Parashewanella spongiae: one gene and its partner. The protein of the gene in region 1 binds, or shares a complex with, the protein of each later gene. Links are inferred from orthologs where the notes say so. Each region holds a gene or a part of one and is shown in the gene's direction. Other genes may lie near its edges. The genes, in order: rppH and dapF.

Region 1 (6,656 bases):
CTTGAAGACGTGCTAACGTGTTCAGAACGTCACTAAAAAAGCTAATTTCTTGCTTTTGCACACCGACAACGGCAGTGACAACTTGTCCACAGTGAACGGCAGCTTTAAATTGCGGTACAAAGCCATACCGCTGCCGAAACTCTGTTCCATGCCAACTAAGAATTTGATTAAAGTCATAGTAAAGCTTTAAACAACGCTGATTCATCACTCCGTTTTTAACCGGCCAATGAATGAATACCGCATCTCCCATATAACGATAAATTTCGCCCCGACTTTGAGATACAGGATCCGCCAGCAGCTTAAAACAGTCTTGGATCAAACAGCTAAATCGATAATCTCCTAATGATTCGGCATGAGCGGTAGAATCGGTCATATCCAAGTAAACGAACAACCGTTGCTCGTAACGGGGTTTATGGTATTTTCCCAGACCAATGTTAATGAGTTCTTTACAGCCAATTAACAACATGGTTTGTTCGATAAATGCCAAGCTAAATCGAATGAAAATAAGGTAAATCAATAGTAATTGAAATGAGTGACTATTTATCACGTGGGTTGTTGAGATTTTCCATAAGGTTGCCATGTGGTTGTGAATGTGCCATAGCTCCATAAACTCAAACAAACTGGCGATACAGAGAGCACCAATGAGCAATAACAGCCCTTTTATGAATAAAGAACAAATATAAGGAAGACGAGAGAAAACACTAAAATCAACAACTAAGTTAGATATCCAATGTAAACAGCCAAAAATGATGCCTACATAAAACGCCAATGTTTTTAAGTCAGTTGTTGACGTTGCCCAATGTGGTAGAGCATCTGTTTGTGCATAGCGAAAAAATACAAAAATGGACATAGCAATAATCCAAGCTGTAATCGCAAATGCTAGTTTTTTTATTTGATGACTGATCCGCACGCAACTCTCAAACACATATAAATAAGAGGGAGCGTAGTTTATGTAATCTACATCTTCGTTGGCTAGTGCCAAGGCTGATTTAGATCAAGTTAAGTGTCAATTTCCAAAGGCATTCGCTAATAAACGTGTAGTAAATTGAGTTTTGAGATAAAAACCTCTGGGGTTAGTTAATTGAATGCTGCCATCTTCAGCGATGCTTTCAGTGAGCGCAGCACTGTTAGCGGCTTTCGGTCTGAGTTGCAATATTTCTCCATGCCTCGCTGTCACTTTAGTAACTTGACCTAGGGCAATGAGCTCCATGATTTCTTCCCAATCTTGTTTAAGTTGAGCAAGTTGGCTCGCATCTGGTTGCCACAAAAAAGGGCAGCCAATTCGCCTTTCAGCCACAGGAATATCACGCTCGCCTTCAATGGGTACCCATAGCACTTGTTTCAATTTATGAAAAAGCACGCTGTCAAAAAATGTTAACCCACTAATGTTAATAAGAGGTGCAACGGTAACAAAGGTAGTTTCTAACGGTTTGCCATAAGAGTTGATTGGGATCGTTTTTAACTCAACATCTAAGTGATTAAAATCTGGTTCTGACTTTGAGCCTGCATTTGCACCTAATTCGTGTTCAATGAGCTGACCTACCCAGCCTTTGTCACGACGTAAATTTTTAGGAACAATTTGATCGTTTAATTTTGCAAGTTGAGCAAATGTTAAGCCTGCCATTGAGTCGGCTCGGGCTAACAGTTCTTCGATACTTTGAGGTGAAGATTTCATTATGTGTTATTTGTCCTCATTACATAATGTTAATCATGGTAACAACGAAGTAATAGAATACCAATCTTGCTAATCGATTATGTTTAAATGAACGTGTGAAACAGGTGTGGTTAAAAAATGGTCGATAACGTATTTCGTGATTTTTAATGAATGAAAACGGGCTAATTTTATGAATATACAAGCGGTTAATGGCTAAATGATTAAATATTTAAACAGTAGTTTTAGATATTTTAATTTTTCCCTTATCTTTCACACACAGTTATCCACAGAAAATTGGGATAACTTTTATTTTTTTCATCATATAGCCCATAAAGTCGCTTCGGTCAATGTGAATTATCGATATTTCGCAGCTAAATCAAAAAAAATATTTTAAGTTTGTGTATATGTTTTACTTGATTTTTTACAGTAAAAAGTTCTTTCAAATTCTGGTTAATAAGTGAGCGTTTAAAGGTTTTACTTCGTTGGTGTTATTTTTATTTTTCTATAAATTATTGTATTTTAAGTGTTAATTAACTTGATTTTACGGGGTGACTTTCGGTTTTTATACATCGTTTTGATTACATATTTAAGCTTGTCTTGAGTTGCAAACATAGATATCCACAGATTTTGTGGATAAGAAAATTTTAAAATCTGACTAATGTTGATAACTTTTGATTTTTTACATATTTATCCAGAAAAACAGATAAAAGCTAGATTTGCTGCCGACCAAGCTTTATGAAACAATCAGTTTATATATTTGTAATAAAATTGGAGTCCATGTGATTGATAGCGACGGCTTTCGCGCAAATGTGGGCATCATTATCTGTAACAAATTCGGCCAAGTCATGTGGGCGAGAAGGTTTGGTCAACATTCATGGCAATTTCCACAAGGTGGAGTCGACGATGGCGAGTCAATTGAACAAGCTATGTATCGCGAATTGTATGAAGAAGTTGGGTTATTGCCTAAACACGTTAAAATTTTGTCAATAAGTCGTTCGTGGTTACGTTACCGATTACCAAAACGGCTCGTGAGGCAAGATCGTAAACCTGTTTGTATTGGCCAAAAGCAAAAATGGTTTTTGTTGCAACTTAATGATCATGAAAATGTGATAAACCTTAATGCGTCAGGTCATCCTGAATTTGATGACTGGCGTTGGGTTAATTATTGGTATCCAGTAAGACAAGTAGTATCCTTTAAGAGGGATGTGTATCGTAAGGTAATGAAAGAATTTGCGCCGACTGTGTTATCTTTTCAGCAAAAAGATGGCCAGCGTAATGGTTGGAAAAAACGAAGGAACTAGTTTGCTCCACAAGTAAATGTCAATGAGTAGAGAGGAAATTGTATTTTAATGGCCAAAGGATAGTGCCAATAGGAGACAACAGTTGTTAAATACGCTTAAGAAAATAAGCCAAGAAATGGCTTCCTCTCAGAATTTTGAGCAGGCATTGAACATTTTGGTAACTAAAACAAAGTTAGCCGTGAATACGCAATGCTGTTCAATTTTCATGCTTGAACAAAATCATTTAGTGTTATCTGCTACTGATGGATTAAAACAATCAGCAGTGGGTAAAGTCAAAGTACCTATATCTGAAGGCATTATTGGACTTGCGGCTCAGCGGGAAGAGCCTGTTAATATTGCGGATGCAAAATTACACCCGCGTTTTAAGTCATATCCTGCCATCAAAGAAGATGACTTTCGCTCCATTCTATCTGTTCCTATTATTCATAAAAAACGAGTCTTGGGTGTGATCGCTGTTCAGCAAGTTGAGCCACGTCAATTTACTGAAAACGAAGAAGCGTTTTTAATTACTATCGCCGCACAAGTGTCGCAGGCTATTGGTGGTTTAAAACAGAAAGAACTCGTTAAGGCTTCGCGCAAGCAAGTGTTTTTCGAAGGTGAGTCAGCTGCCACGGGGATTGCGATTGCGCCAGCGTTAGTGCTTGGCGGACAAATAACTATCGAGCAGCCGGACACCCCAGCCGTCGATATTGATATTGAATACCAGCGTTTATGTGCTGCGATAACTCGAACAAAAGCCATGCTCGATGATGTTTCTCAACGTTTCGATAACGAAAATGATGAAGAAGTATTATCTATTTTTACTGCACTGAAATTATTGTTAGACGATGCAAGTCTCGGTGGCGAATACGAACGTGAAGTGATGTTGGGCTGGAGTGCTGAGTCGGCGGTAAGCCGAGTTTCACTTAAGTTTATTCAACAGTTTTCAGAAATGGACGATCTGTATTTAAAAGAACGAGCGAGTGATATACGAGATTTAGGTCAGCGAGTATTGCGGCAGTTGATTGAACCTGGCCGTATGAAGCTTGATTCAATAGATAAAGTTATATTAGTTACTCGTGAAGCTGACGCAACGATTTTGGCCGAATTTCCTAGGCACAAACTTGTTGGCGTAGTCAGCGAACTTGGAGGGGTAAACTCTCACGCTTGTATTATGGCAAGGGCCCTGGGGATCCCTGCAATTGTAGGTGTTGATCAACTCCTTTTAGCCGATATCGATGGGAAGCGGTTGATCATGAATGCGCATCGAGGTCAGCTTGTTTTATCTCCAACAAAAGCCGTATTAAAAGAGTATCAAGAGTTACTTAATGCAGAAGAGTTATTAGAAAAAAAATATCTTGCGGAGATATTTGAACCAGCAATTACGCTAGATGGGAAAAAAGCACATTTATACATTAATGCTGGCCTGTTAAGCGGCATTCAAAATGAAATGGTTCGTGAAGCCGATGGCATAGGGTTATATCGTACCGAAGTCCCCTTCATGATGCAGCCAAGATTTCCTAGTGAATCAGAGCAGGTAGAGATCTATAAACAAGTGCTGGATGCAATGCCGAATAAGTCCGTCATCATGCGAACCCTTGATGTGGGTGGCGATAAAGCTTTGCCATATTTTCCAATAAGTGAAGATAACCCTTTCCTTGGATGGCGTGGTATTCGGTTATCGCTCGATCACCCTGAATTATTATTGATTCAACTTAGAGCAATGTTGCAAGCGGATCAAAATCGCGGCCAATTGCAAATATTGCTTCCCATGGTGAGCCAATTAAAAGAAATTGATTTATCGTTAAGTTACTTAGAACGTGCTTATGCTGAGGTACAAGCCGAGACAGGTAAAACATTTATTCGGCCAAAAATCGGCGTGATGATCGAAGTGCCGAGTCTTGTATATCAACTCGATCAAGTAGCGCAGCGAGTAGATTTCATCTCAGTAGGCAGTAATGACTTAACCCAATATTTACTTGCAGTAGATCGTAATAACCCTAGAGTAAACAGCTTGTACGACAGTTATTATCCCGGAGTGTTGAGGGCATTACAACGGATTATGTTAGACAGCCGTCAACATCAATTAGATGTAAGCGTATGTGGAGAATTGGCGGGCGAACCATTTGGTGCAGCCTTACTTTTTGCTATGGGTTGCAACAAGCTCAGTATGAATCACGGAAGTATCCCAAAAGTAAATTACATGCTCAGACGTGTTAATTTTGCTGAATTACAGTGTATCCTACGCCAAGCTCTTAAAATGGATGATGGCTCTCAAGTAAGAGAGTTGCTACTCGATTACTTTAATCAACAAAATATTGATATGATTTAGTTAGCTTCATAACCCAAACCTAAGCACTTTATTAGCAGCAAGTTACTATCAGAAGTAGCATCAGCAATAGTTGTTGTGCGGAGAAACAAATTGGATAGTTTAGTTTTTATTATTGGCACGTGTATGCTTTTGGGTACGCTTGTTGGATTTCTGGCGGGTTTACTCGGGATTGGTGGTGGTTTAATTGTCGTTCCAGCTTTACTCTACCTGCTTCCATTAGTTGGTATTCAAGAGCAATTTGTGATGCTTCTTGCCATTGCTACGTCACTGGCTAATATGGTTTTAACTTCTACATCCGCTGTGGCTGCTCATCATAGACGAAATAATATCTCTTGGAGTATCGCTAAAATTATGGTTCCTGGTGTGATCATTGGTGCATTAAGTTCAGGCACTCTTGCGTCATTGATTTCGGCTAACCAATTACAACAATTGTTTGCTGTATTTGTTATCTTGATGGCGATAAATATGGCGCGCCCAGTAAAGCCACAAGAGCAAGCCTTATCCTTGCCCGTGAATTGGCTGCTGTTTATCATTACGACTGCAATCGCCATGCTTTCAGGCATGTTAGGGATAGGTGGCGGAGTGATGCTCGTGCCTTTACTGTGCTTTTTTGGCCTTAAAATGAACCGCGCTGTCGGTTTATCTAGCCTTATGGGGCTTTGCGTTGCTATGGCTGGTAGCATTGGCTACATCATAGCTGGCTGGAATGTTGAAAACCTACCGGCTGGTACATTGGGCTATATTTATTTACCGGCGTTATTTGGTATCGCTTTTACTTCTATTTTAGTGGCTCCCATTGGCGTGAAAGCGGCAATGACTTGGCCAACATCAACACTTAAAAAAGTATTTTCTGTTTTATTAATCTGCATTGGTCTTGAGCTTGTATTTAGCTCTTTTGGCAGATAAATTATAATTGCATTAATTAGTTACTCATTAATTGGATCCTTTATGGCTTTTGAATTTCCTCAAATAGACCCGATCATGGTGCATTTAGGCACCTATGAATTGTTCGGTACCACGTTCGAACCAGCTTTACGTTGGTATGGTTTTATGTATCTCATTGGTTTTTTAGCGGCCATGCTTTTGCTTAATAGAAAAGCGGATCAATCAAATGGTGTTTGGAATAAAGAGCAAGTTTCAGATTTGCTTTTTTATGGTTTTCTTGGGGTGATCTTGGGCGGAAGAGTCGGTTATGTGTTGTTCTATCACTTCGACTATTTTATTGCTGACCCCTTGTATTTATTCAAAATCACCGAAGGCGGCATGTCATTTCATGGCGGGCTGATGGGGGTGATTGCGGCCATGTTGTATATAGCATGGAAACAAAAACGCCAGTTCTTCGCAGTAGCTGATATGGTTGCTCCAGTTGTTCCTATTGGGCTTGGTGCAG
Region 2 (6,781 bases), 4.0 Mb from region 1 along the record:
AACAATTGAATCAGGTCGCCCAGCGCCTCAACATTATTGCCCCAGTTTCGTTGCGTATTAATCCTGATGTCAGTGCGGGAACACACCCTTACATATCCACAGGCCTTAAAGAAAACAAGTTTGGTATTGCGATGGAAGATGCCGTTGCCACCTACCAGCTGGCAAAAGCACTATCACACATTAATACCAAAGGCGTTGATTGTCACATTGGTTCACAACTCACCGAGTTACAACCATTTTTAGATGCCATGGACCGATTATTAGCGCTTATCGATCAACTTTCGTCGCTCGATATTCATATCAGTCATCTCGATGTCGGTGGTGGACTTGGTGTACCTTATGACGGTGAACAGCCACCTCACCCTGAGCAATACGCGGCCGCGGTATTGAATAAGCTAGGTGACAGACCGCTGACATTATTGTTTGAACCAGGACGTGCTATCGCCGCTAATGCTGGCATTTTTGTTACTGAAGTTTTATACCTTAAAAACAACCAAGATAAGCACTTTGCTATTGTCGATGGAGCGATGAACGATTTACTTCGCCCTTCGCTTTATCAGGCTTATCACAACATTGTGCCTGTATTGAAAACCTCAGGCACCAGTCAAGTTTACGACATTGTTGGTCCCATTTGTGAAACTGGCGATTTCTTTGCCAAACAGCGAGAGTTGTGTGTAAAACCGGGTGATTTACTGGCCATCAGATCTTGTGGCGCTTATGGATTTACCATGTCATCCAATTACAACAGTCGCCCAAGAGCCGTTGAAGTGCTCGTCGATGGTAATAAAACGCATCAGATCCGTCAGCGAGAAATCCAAGCGCAATTGTGGCAAGGCGAAAGCTTGTTGCCCGAATAAATAGTCGTTATGCAAGCATGACCTGCTTAATGAGAAAGGAAAAACCTTTGATCCAATTTACCAAAATGCACGGCCTTGGCAACGACTTTATGATCGTTGACGGCATCACTCAGAATGTATTTTTTTCTGCTGAGCAGATAAGACGTATGTCTCACCGCAACTTTGGTATTGGTTTTGATCAATTATTGATCGTCGAAGCCCCATACGATCCTGATCTCGATTTCCATTATCGCATTTATAATGCAGACGGCAGTGAAGTCGAGCAATGTGGAAACGGCGCTCGATGCTTTGCACGATATGTTTACAATCATGGTTTAACGCAAAAAAATAAAATACGGGTCAGTACCTCTACGGGCAAGATGATCTTACGATTAGAACGTGATGGTAGTGTCACTGTGAATATGGGGACTCCCATAACCGATCCCCAACGCATTCCATTTAAGGCAAAAAAAACCGAGAACACCTATTTACTTCAAGCCAATGGTCAAACTTTTCTTTGCGGAGTGGTTTCAATGGGCAACCCCCATTGCGTCATTGAAGTGGATGATATTGAAACTGCTCCTGTCGCAGAGATCGGAGCTATACTAACAAAGCATGAACGCTTCCCTAAAGGCGTGAATGTCGGCTTTATGCAAATCATTAGCCCTGAGCACATAAAACTAAGGGTTTATGAGCGCGGGGCTGAAGAAACATTAGCTTGTGGCAGCGGAGCTTGCGCAGCTGTCGTCGTTGGACAACGACAAAATAAATTGAAGAAAATGGTACGAGTAGACTTGCCCGGCGGTCGTTTAAAAATCGCTTGGGATGGTGATAGTAAGCCTTTATGGATGACGGGGCCTGCCCAACATGTATACGATGGACAAATACAATTATGACCACAGTAGTGACACCTGAAACAGATAAAGTAGCGGCGTTTGACGACCAAATAATTTATGAATATTTAGCAGATAATCCAGATTTTTTTAATAAATACCCTGAATTGCTATTAAGCTTGCGGGTAGATCATCAACAGCGAGGTTCTATTTCCATTGTCGAGCGGCAGCAAATCGCGCTGAGACAGCGAGTGAGCCAACTGGAAGAAGAAATTACCTCATTGATGAGCATCGCCAGCCACAATGAACGAATTTTTCGTTTTAACAACGAACTCACCACCAAATTGATGCAAACTCAAGATCACGGCAGCCTGAAAACGATATTAAAGTCAGAGTTAAAGCGTGAGTTTAATTTTTCCAACATCAGGCTTATCACAGTTCACGACATAGATAGTGAATTGATGGCACTGTGGAATAAACGCATGAGCCAAGGTCACTACCTTGGTCGTTTGACCGAGAATGAGTCGCAACGCCTATTTGGTAGCCAAGTAGGTTCAGTCGCCTTAACCAAAATCACCCCTAAAGCGAAATGCAATAAGGTAATATTTGCTGTGGCGACCCACAATCCTGCACATTTTCATCCTGAAATGGATAATTTGTTTTTAGAACAATTACAAGGTTTGCTGAATCATAAACTCAGCCAGTTTTACGCAAAAAATGAATAATAACAGTAGTAATATCGAGACCATGAATGTCGCTTTGATCCAACAATTTCAGCGTTATTTGCAATCAGAGCGGCACTACTCTCCTCATACTGTCCGAAACTATTTGTTTGAGCTCAGTCGCATTCAACGTTTACTCGAGCATGCTACACCTTGGCAGCAACTCAGCACTGAGCAACTTCAAGCGGTACTTTCACGGTTACATCGAAAGGGACTTAGTGCCCGCTCCATAGCGTTAACTTTATCCGCGATGAAGCAATTTTATCGTTTTCTTCAGCGTGAAGAGCTCGTCATCAATGATCCAAGTGTTACATTAACCGCTCCCAAGCAAGCCAAACCATTACCAAAAAATTTAGATGCCGACAGCATCCATCATTTAATGGAAATCGATACTGATTCAGCCATTGCCGTGCGTGATAAAGCCATTATGGAACTATTCTATTCGTCAGGGATACGTTTAGCTGAACTTTCGGCCCTCGATCAATCCAGTTTTGATGATGATTTAACCCAAGTGCGAGTGTTGGGTAAAGGCAATAAAACGCGTATTGTACCCGTAGGCAAAATGGCACGAGAAGCCATTAGCCATTGGCTTAGGTTACGAAATAATATTAATTGCGAAGATAACGCGCTGTTTGTGACCCATCAAGGCCGCCGGCTTGCCCACCGAAGTATTCAGGCAAGGATCAATAAATGGGGGCAGCAACAAGGGGTCTCGGCTAAAGTTCACCCTCACAAACTCAGGCATTCATTTGCAACTCATATGTTAGAATCTAGTGCCGATTTACGTGCCGTACAAGAATTACTCGGACACGCTAACCTTTCGACTACTCAAGTCTATACCAGCCTTGATTTTCAGCATTTAGCCAAAGTCTATGACGGCGCTCACCCAAGAGCGAAACGCACCAAGGAAAAATAATGCTTCTCCAGTCGCCACAAGTATTTTTAGGCTTACGCCCTTTCAAAGTCATCAGTTTTGATCTCGATGATACGCTTTATAATAATTTTCCCTATATCACTAAAGCTGAAGCTGAATTTTTACGTTTTTTACAACAACACTTCCCAGCATCTCATCAATGGCACAGCGAACATTGGCTAGCGACTAAAAAAATGCTCATTCATAATCAACCGGATTTAAGCCACGACACTTGGAAAATCCGTGAAGCGACAGCGACGCACTTGCTGTTAGCACTTGGCCTCAGTCAAAAAGATGCCCAAAATGGCGCGCAATCCAGCCTCGAGCACTTTCTTTATCATCGCAGTAATTTCACCGTTCCAGATTCCAGTATTAATTTACTCACTTATCTAAAGCAAAAGTACACCCTTATTGGGATTTCAAATGGCAATGTTGATGCTGTTAGAATCGGCATAGCACCCTATTTCGAATTTATTTTACATGCAGGAAATGGTTTAAAAATGAAGCCCGCCGCCGACCTGTTTCAACTGGCTTGTGAACGACTTAATGTTGAACCCGCCGATATTTTACATGTTGGAGACAGTTTTTCAGCGGATGTAGTAGGTGCAAGAAATTTCGGCAGCCAAGCCGTTTGGTTAAACCCAAGCTATGGCCACACTCAAACATCACCTTTAAGTGCTCCATTACCACAGGTTTGCATTTCTAATATTGAGCAACTCAAATGTTTAATTTAAATGCTTTTATAGATTAAGTAGAGTAGGCTACTGGCTTCGCTATCGCTTATCCAGCAGCCCCTCTTCGATTCCGTGCATGAGGTTTTCCCTCACACGGCTCTGTTGTTACACTTCTCTCAGCCCCTTCACTTTGCTTATCATCTTGTCGTGGGTAAATACTCAAGACCAGCTTGGCGTAATTTTTCGTAAGCACCTCGTGATAGATACTTGCTTCGACGTTGACTTAAGCGACGATGCCAGCGATAGAACCGGTTTACTACAAATCCATTTATTCTGAAAAATACACCTCTGGGATAACCTATCCCACCAAAATAGTGTTTCCATCCCCTCAGAACTTGATTAACCTTATTTATCAGTACGCCAAGTGTATTTGAGGTTCGGTGTTTCACTATGTCTCTGATTTTATTTTTCAGCTTTGTTTGGCTCTTCTTAGACGCCTGTATCTTGATGTAACTGGTGCCTTTGATGAGGCCTGTGATCCGTTGAAAGTTAAAACCGAGGAAATCAAACTCATTCATCAGCTTTCCCATATCCACACAGTGGGTTTTACTTTGATTTAGCTTCAGACCTTCATCACTTAATTGCTGTGTTATCCAGTCCAGTTGCTCTTGTGTGTAGGTTTGCTTATGAAGTACAACAAAATCATCTGCATAGGTAACGATTTTACACGGTGTTTTTTCGTGTATTTTCAAACAGAAATCGTTGAGATAGATGTTAGCCAGTAGTGGAGAGATAACTCCGCCTTGCGGAGTGCCACATCGGCTTGCTTCTATTCGCCATTTCCCGTTGACCGTCTCTATGCTGATGGGCGCTTTGATAAAGCTTTTCAGTAAACTCAGAAAGCTGCTGTCGCTTATTCGCCTTTCTATTTTTGTCATCAACTTAGCGTGCGGGATGGTATCGAAATAGGCGCTCAAGTCAGCATCGAGTACGTGCTGATAGCCTTGTTTTAGGCTCATTTCAATGACTTTTACCGCTTGCTGGGCGCTTCGACATGGACGGTAGCCATAACTGTGTTCATGTAAATGAGGTTCGTAGACGGGTTGCATCACTATTGTCATCGCCATTTGCACAATTCTGTCACTGATTATCGGGATCCCAAGTTTCCGCGTTTTGCCGTTGTCTTTGAGTATTTCTACTCGTTTGACTGGGCTAGGTCGATAGTTTTTCTGTTGTAATTGAGTTTGAATTTCTTTTAACAGCGCAACGACTTTCTTTTGCTGCTCTAGATAACTGAATGTGATGCCATCAATTCCTGCTCCGCCTTTATTGTCTTTGCATCGTCGATAGGCTTCTTCGAGTATATCTAGGCGACTGAGTTTATCGTACAAGCTGTAAAATCGTAGCTCCGAGTTAAGCTTTGAGCGTAAGTAAAGTTTTCGCTGTAATATTCTGATATTTACTGGAGTGTTAGCCATATGGCAATTTCACCTCAAAAGTTACGTTAAAAACGGGTGTAACACTGAGCCCCTTCCCTGATGTGAAGTTATGTTGTCTTCACGGTTAACGGTACTATGGGCTCATCCGACTGCCTGAGCGCCCTATCTGAAATTTCGGTTTACCTTATATTCGGATAGTGCAAGTCACTACCTTCCAACACTCAGGCTCTCCCACGTTCACTTTATTTCCTTCAATACATGCCACTTCATATTACGCCGGAAGATCAAACAGATGCATTTACCAGTTGCTTCTCTGTTTGTGTCAGGGTTCGTCAACTAGGAAAGACTCCCCATCTTCATTTTTTTGATTTACGACGCTTAACTGAATTCGCTTGATGCTGCGGCCTACATTGCATCTCAACCTTTATTCAAGGCCTTTGTCACAGGGCTTCATGTCATAGCGGTTACCCATTATGCATGCCCGTCAGATTTCGGGATGAACTGGTAATTATCCCGTCAGGTACGTTTCAACCTGATGGACTTATTATAAATAATAACGTTGCTGTCTCTGGTTTATGGCCATGTAATCGCTTGGCTGCGTATACGTTGAGACAAATCCCACAACAGAATAAAGCGCTTCGTGGCGCTCCCTAGAAACATCAGTTGACTGCGTTCTCAAGCGTAGAAAAAATGGCTGATAGTAAGGCGTAGCTTGCAGCAAGCAGTTATTCTACTTGCAAAAGTTACAACGCAGATAGAAGTCATTTTAGCAAGCTTGTGAGCGTAGAGCGCTTCACTCATTGGGTGAAAGCCATGATGATAAAGTCATCTTATTGACTCAAACAGTTACTCATATACTCAGCGTTCAACTGATGTTTTTAGGATTAACAACCCTGACTGAATACTTATCAATTAAATCCATTTCCCAAACGGCATCAATTAACTCAATTATGATCCTAAATATTTTTTTACCAATTACAGTAATTAACTTCCCACTCAGCAAGAGCTAAAGGATTTCAGTACAAGGCGCAAGTTTGAAGTACTATATACCCTAACGGCCGCCATACAAAGCTGACGTTCAACGCACTTCGTGCTTTTGTCGGGATAATTCAAAAACTTGTAACGTAGTAATGGAGTCCTTTAGCCTTGCCCTTCGGGAGCTTGTATGTGTCCAAATTACTACGCAAAACTATCTCAACGTAGCAATGTAATAACGACAGTTTTGTATGTCGGTAATAACTATGTCTTCATCAATTTCACTTGTACTTTGAACACATGCATAGCTCTGAACTGGGAATTTAATTACTGTAATTGGTATTACTCAAAGGTATAGAGCAAATTAAAGGTTGTGACAGTATCAGTTC

Evidence for each region.
Region 2: the proteins of rppH (region 1) and dapF are in contact, whole or in part, in a solved structure (PDB 5YGU), measured with the Escherichia coli proteins. The link is inferred for Parashewanella spongiae from one-to-one orthologs.

The regions. Positions count from the first base shown.
Region 1 is NZ_CP037952.1:4,321,230-4,327,885, reverse strand. What follows is about bases 1,502-4,194. They hold rppH (RNA pyrophosphohydrolase), read left to right. Parts: upstream 1,502-2,433; coding sequence 2,434-2,955; downstream 2,956-4,194. Other genes in these bases: ptsP (phosphoenolpyruvate--protein phosphotransferase), read left to right, coding at 3,038-4,194; mutH (DNA mismatch repair endonuclease MutH), read right to left, coding at 1,502-1,675. In the rest of the region: E2I05_RS17220 (adenylate/guanylate cyclase domain-containing protein), read right to left, coding at 1-850; more of mutH, read right to left, coding at 1,007-1,501; more of ptsP, read left to right, coding at 4,195-5,266; E2I05_RS17200 (sulfite exporter TauE/SafE family protein), read left to right, coding at 5,357-6,172; lgt (prolipoprotein diacylglyceryl transferase), read left to right, coding at 6,215-6,656. UniProt on the Escherichia coli protein: Master regulator of 5'-end-dependent mRNA decay.
Region 2 is NZ_CP037952.1:342,427-349,207, reverse strand. The notes cover bases 1-2,818. They hold dapF (diaminopimelate epimerase), read left to right. Parts: upstream 1-904; coding sequence 905-1,732; downstream 1,733-2,818. Other genes in these bases: xerC (tyrosine recombinase XerC), read left to right, coding at 2,387-2,818; E2I05_RS01345 (DUF484 family protein), read left to right, coding at 1,729-2,394; lysA (diaminopimelate decarboxylase), read left to right, coding at 1-857. Also shown: more of xerC, read left to right, coding at 2,819-3,307; E2I05_RS01335 (HAD-IA family hydrolase), read left to right, coding at 3,307-4,038; ltrA (group II intron reverse transcriptase/maturase), read right to left, coding at 4,176-5,456; E2I05_RS01325 (DUF481 domain-containing protein), read right to left, coding at 6,735-6,781. UniProt on the Escherichia coli protein: Involved in the succinylase branch of the L-lysine biosynthesis and in the biosynthesis of the pentapeptide incorporated in the peptidoglycan moiety. Catalyzes the stereoinversion of LL-2,6-diaminopimelate (L,L-DAP) to meso-diaminopimelate (meso-DAP).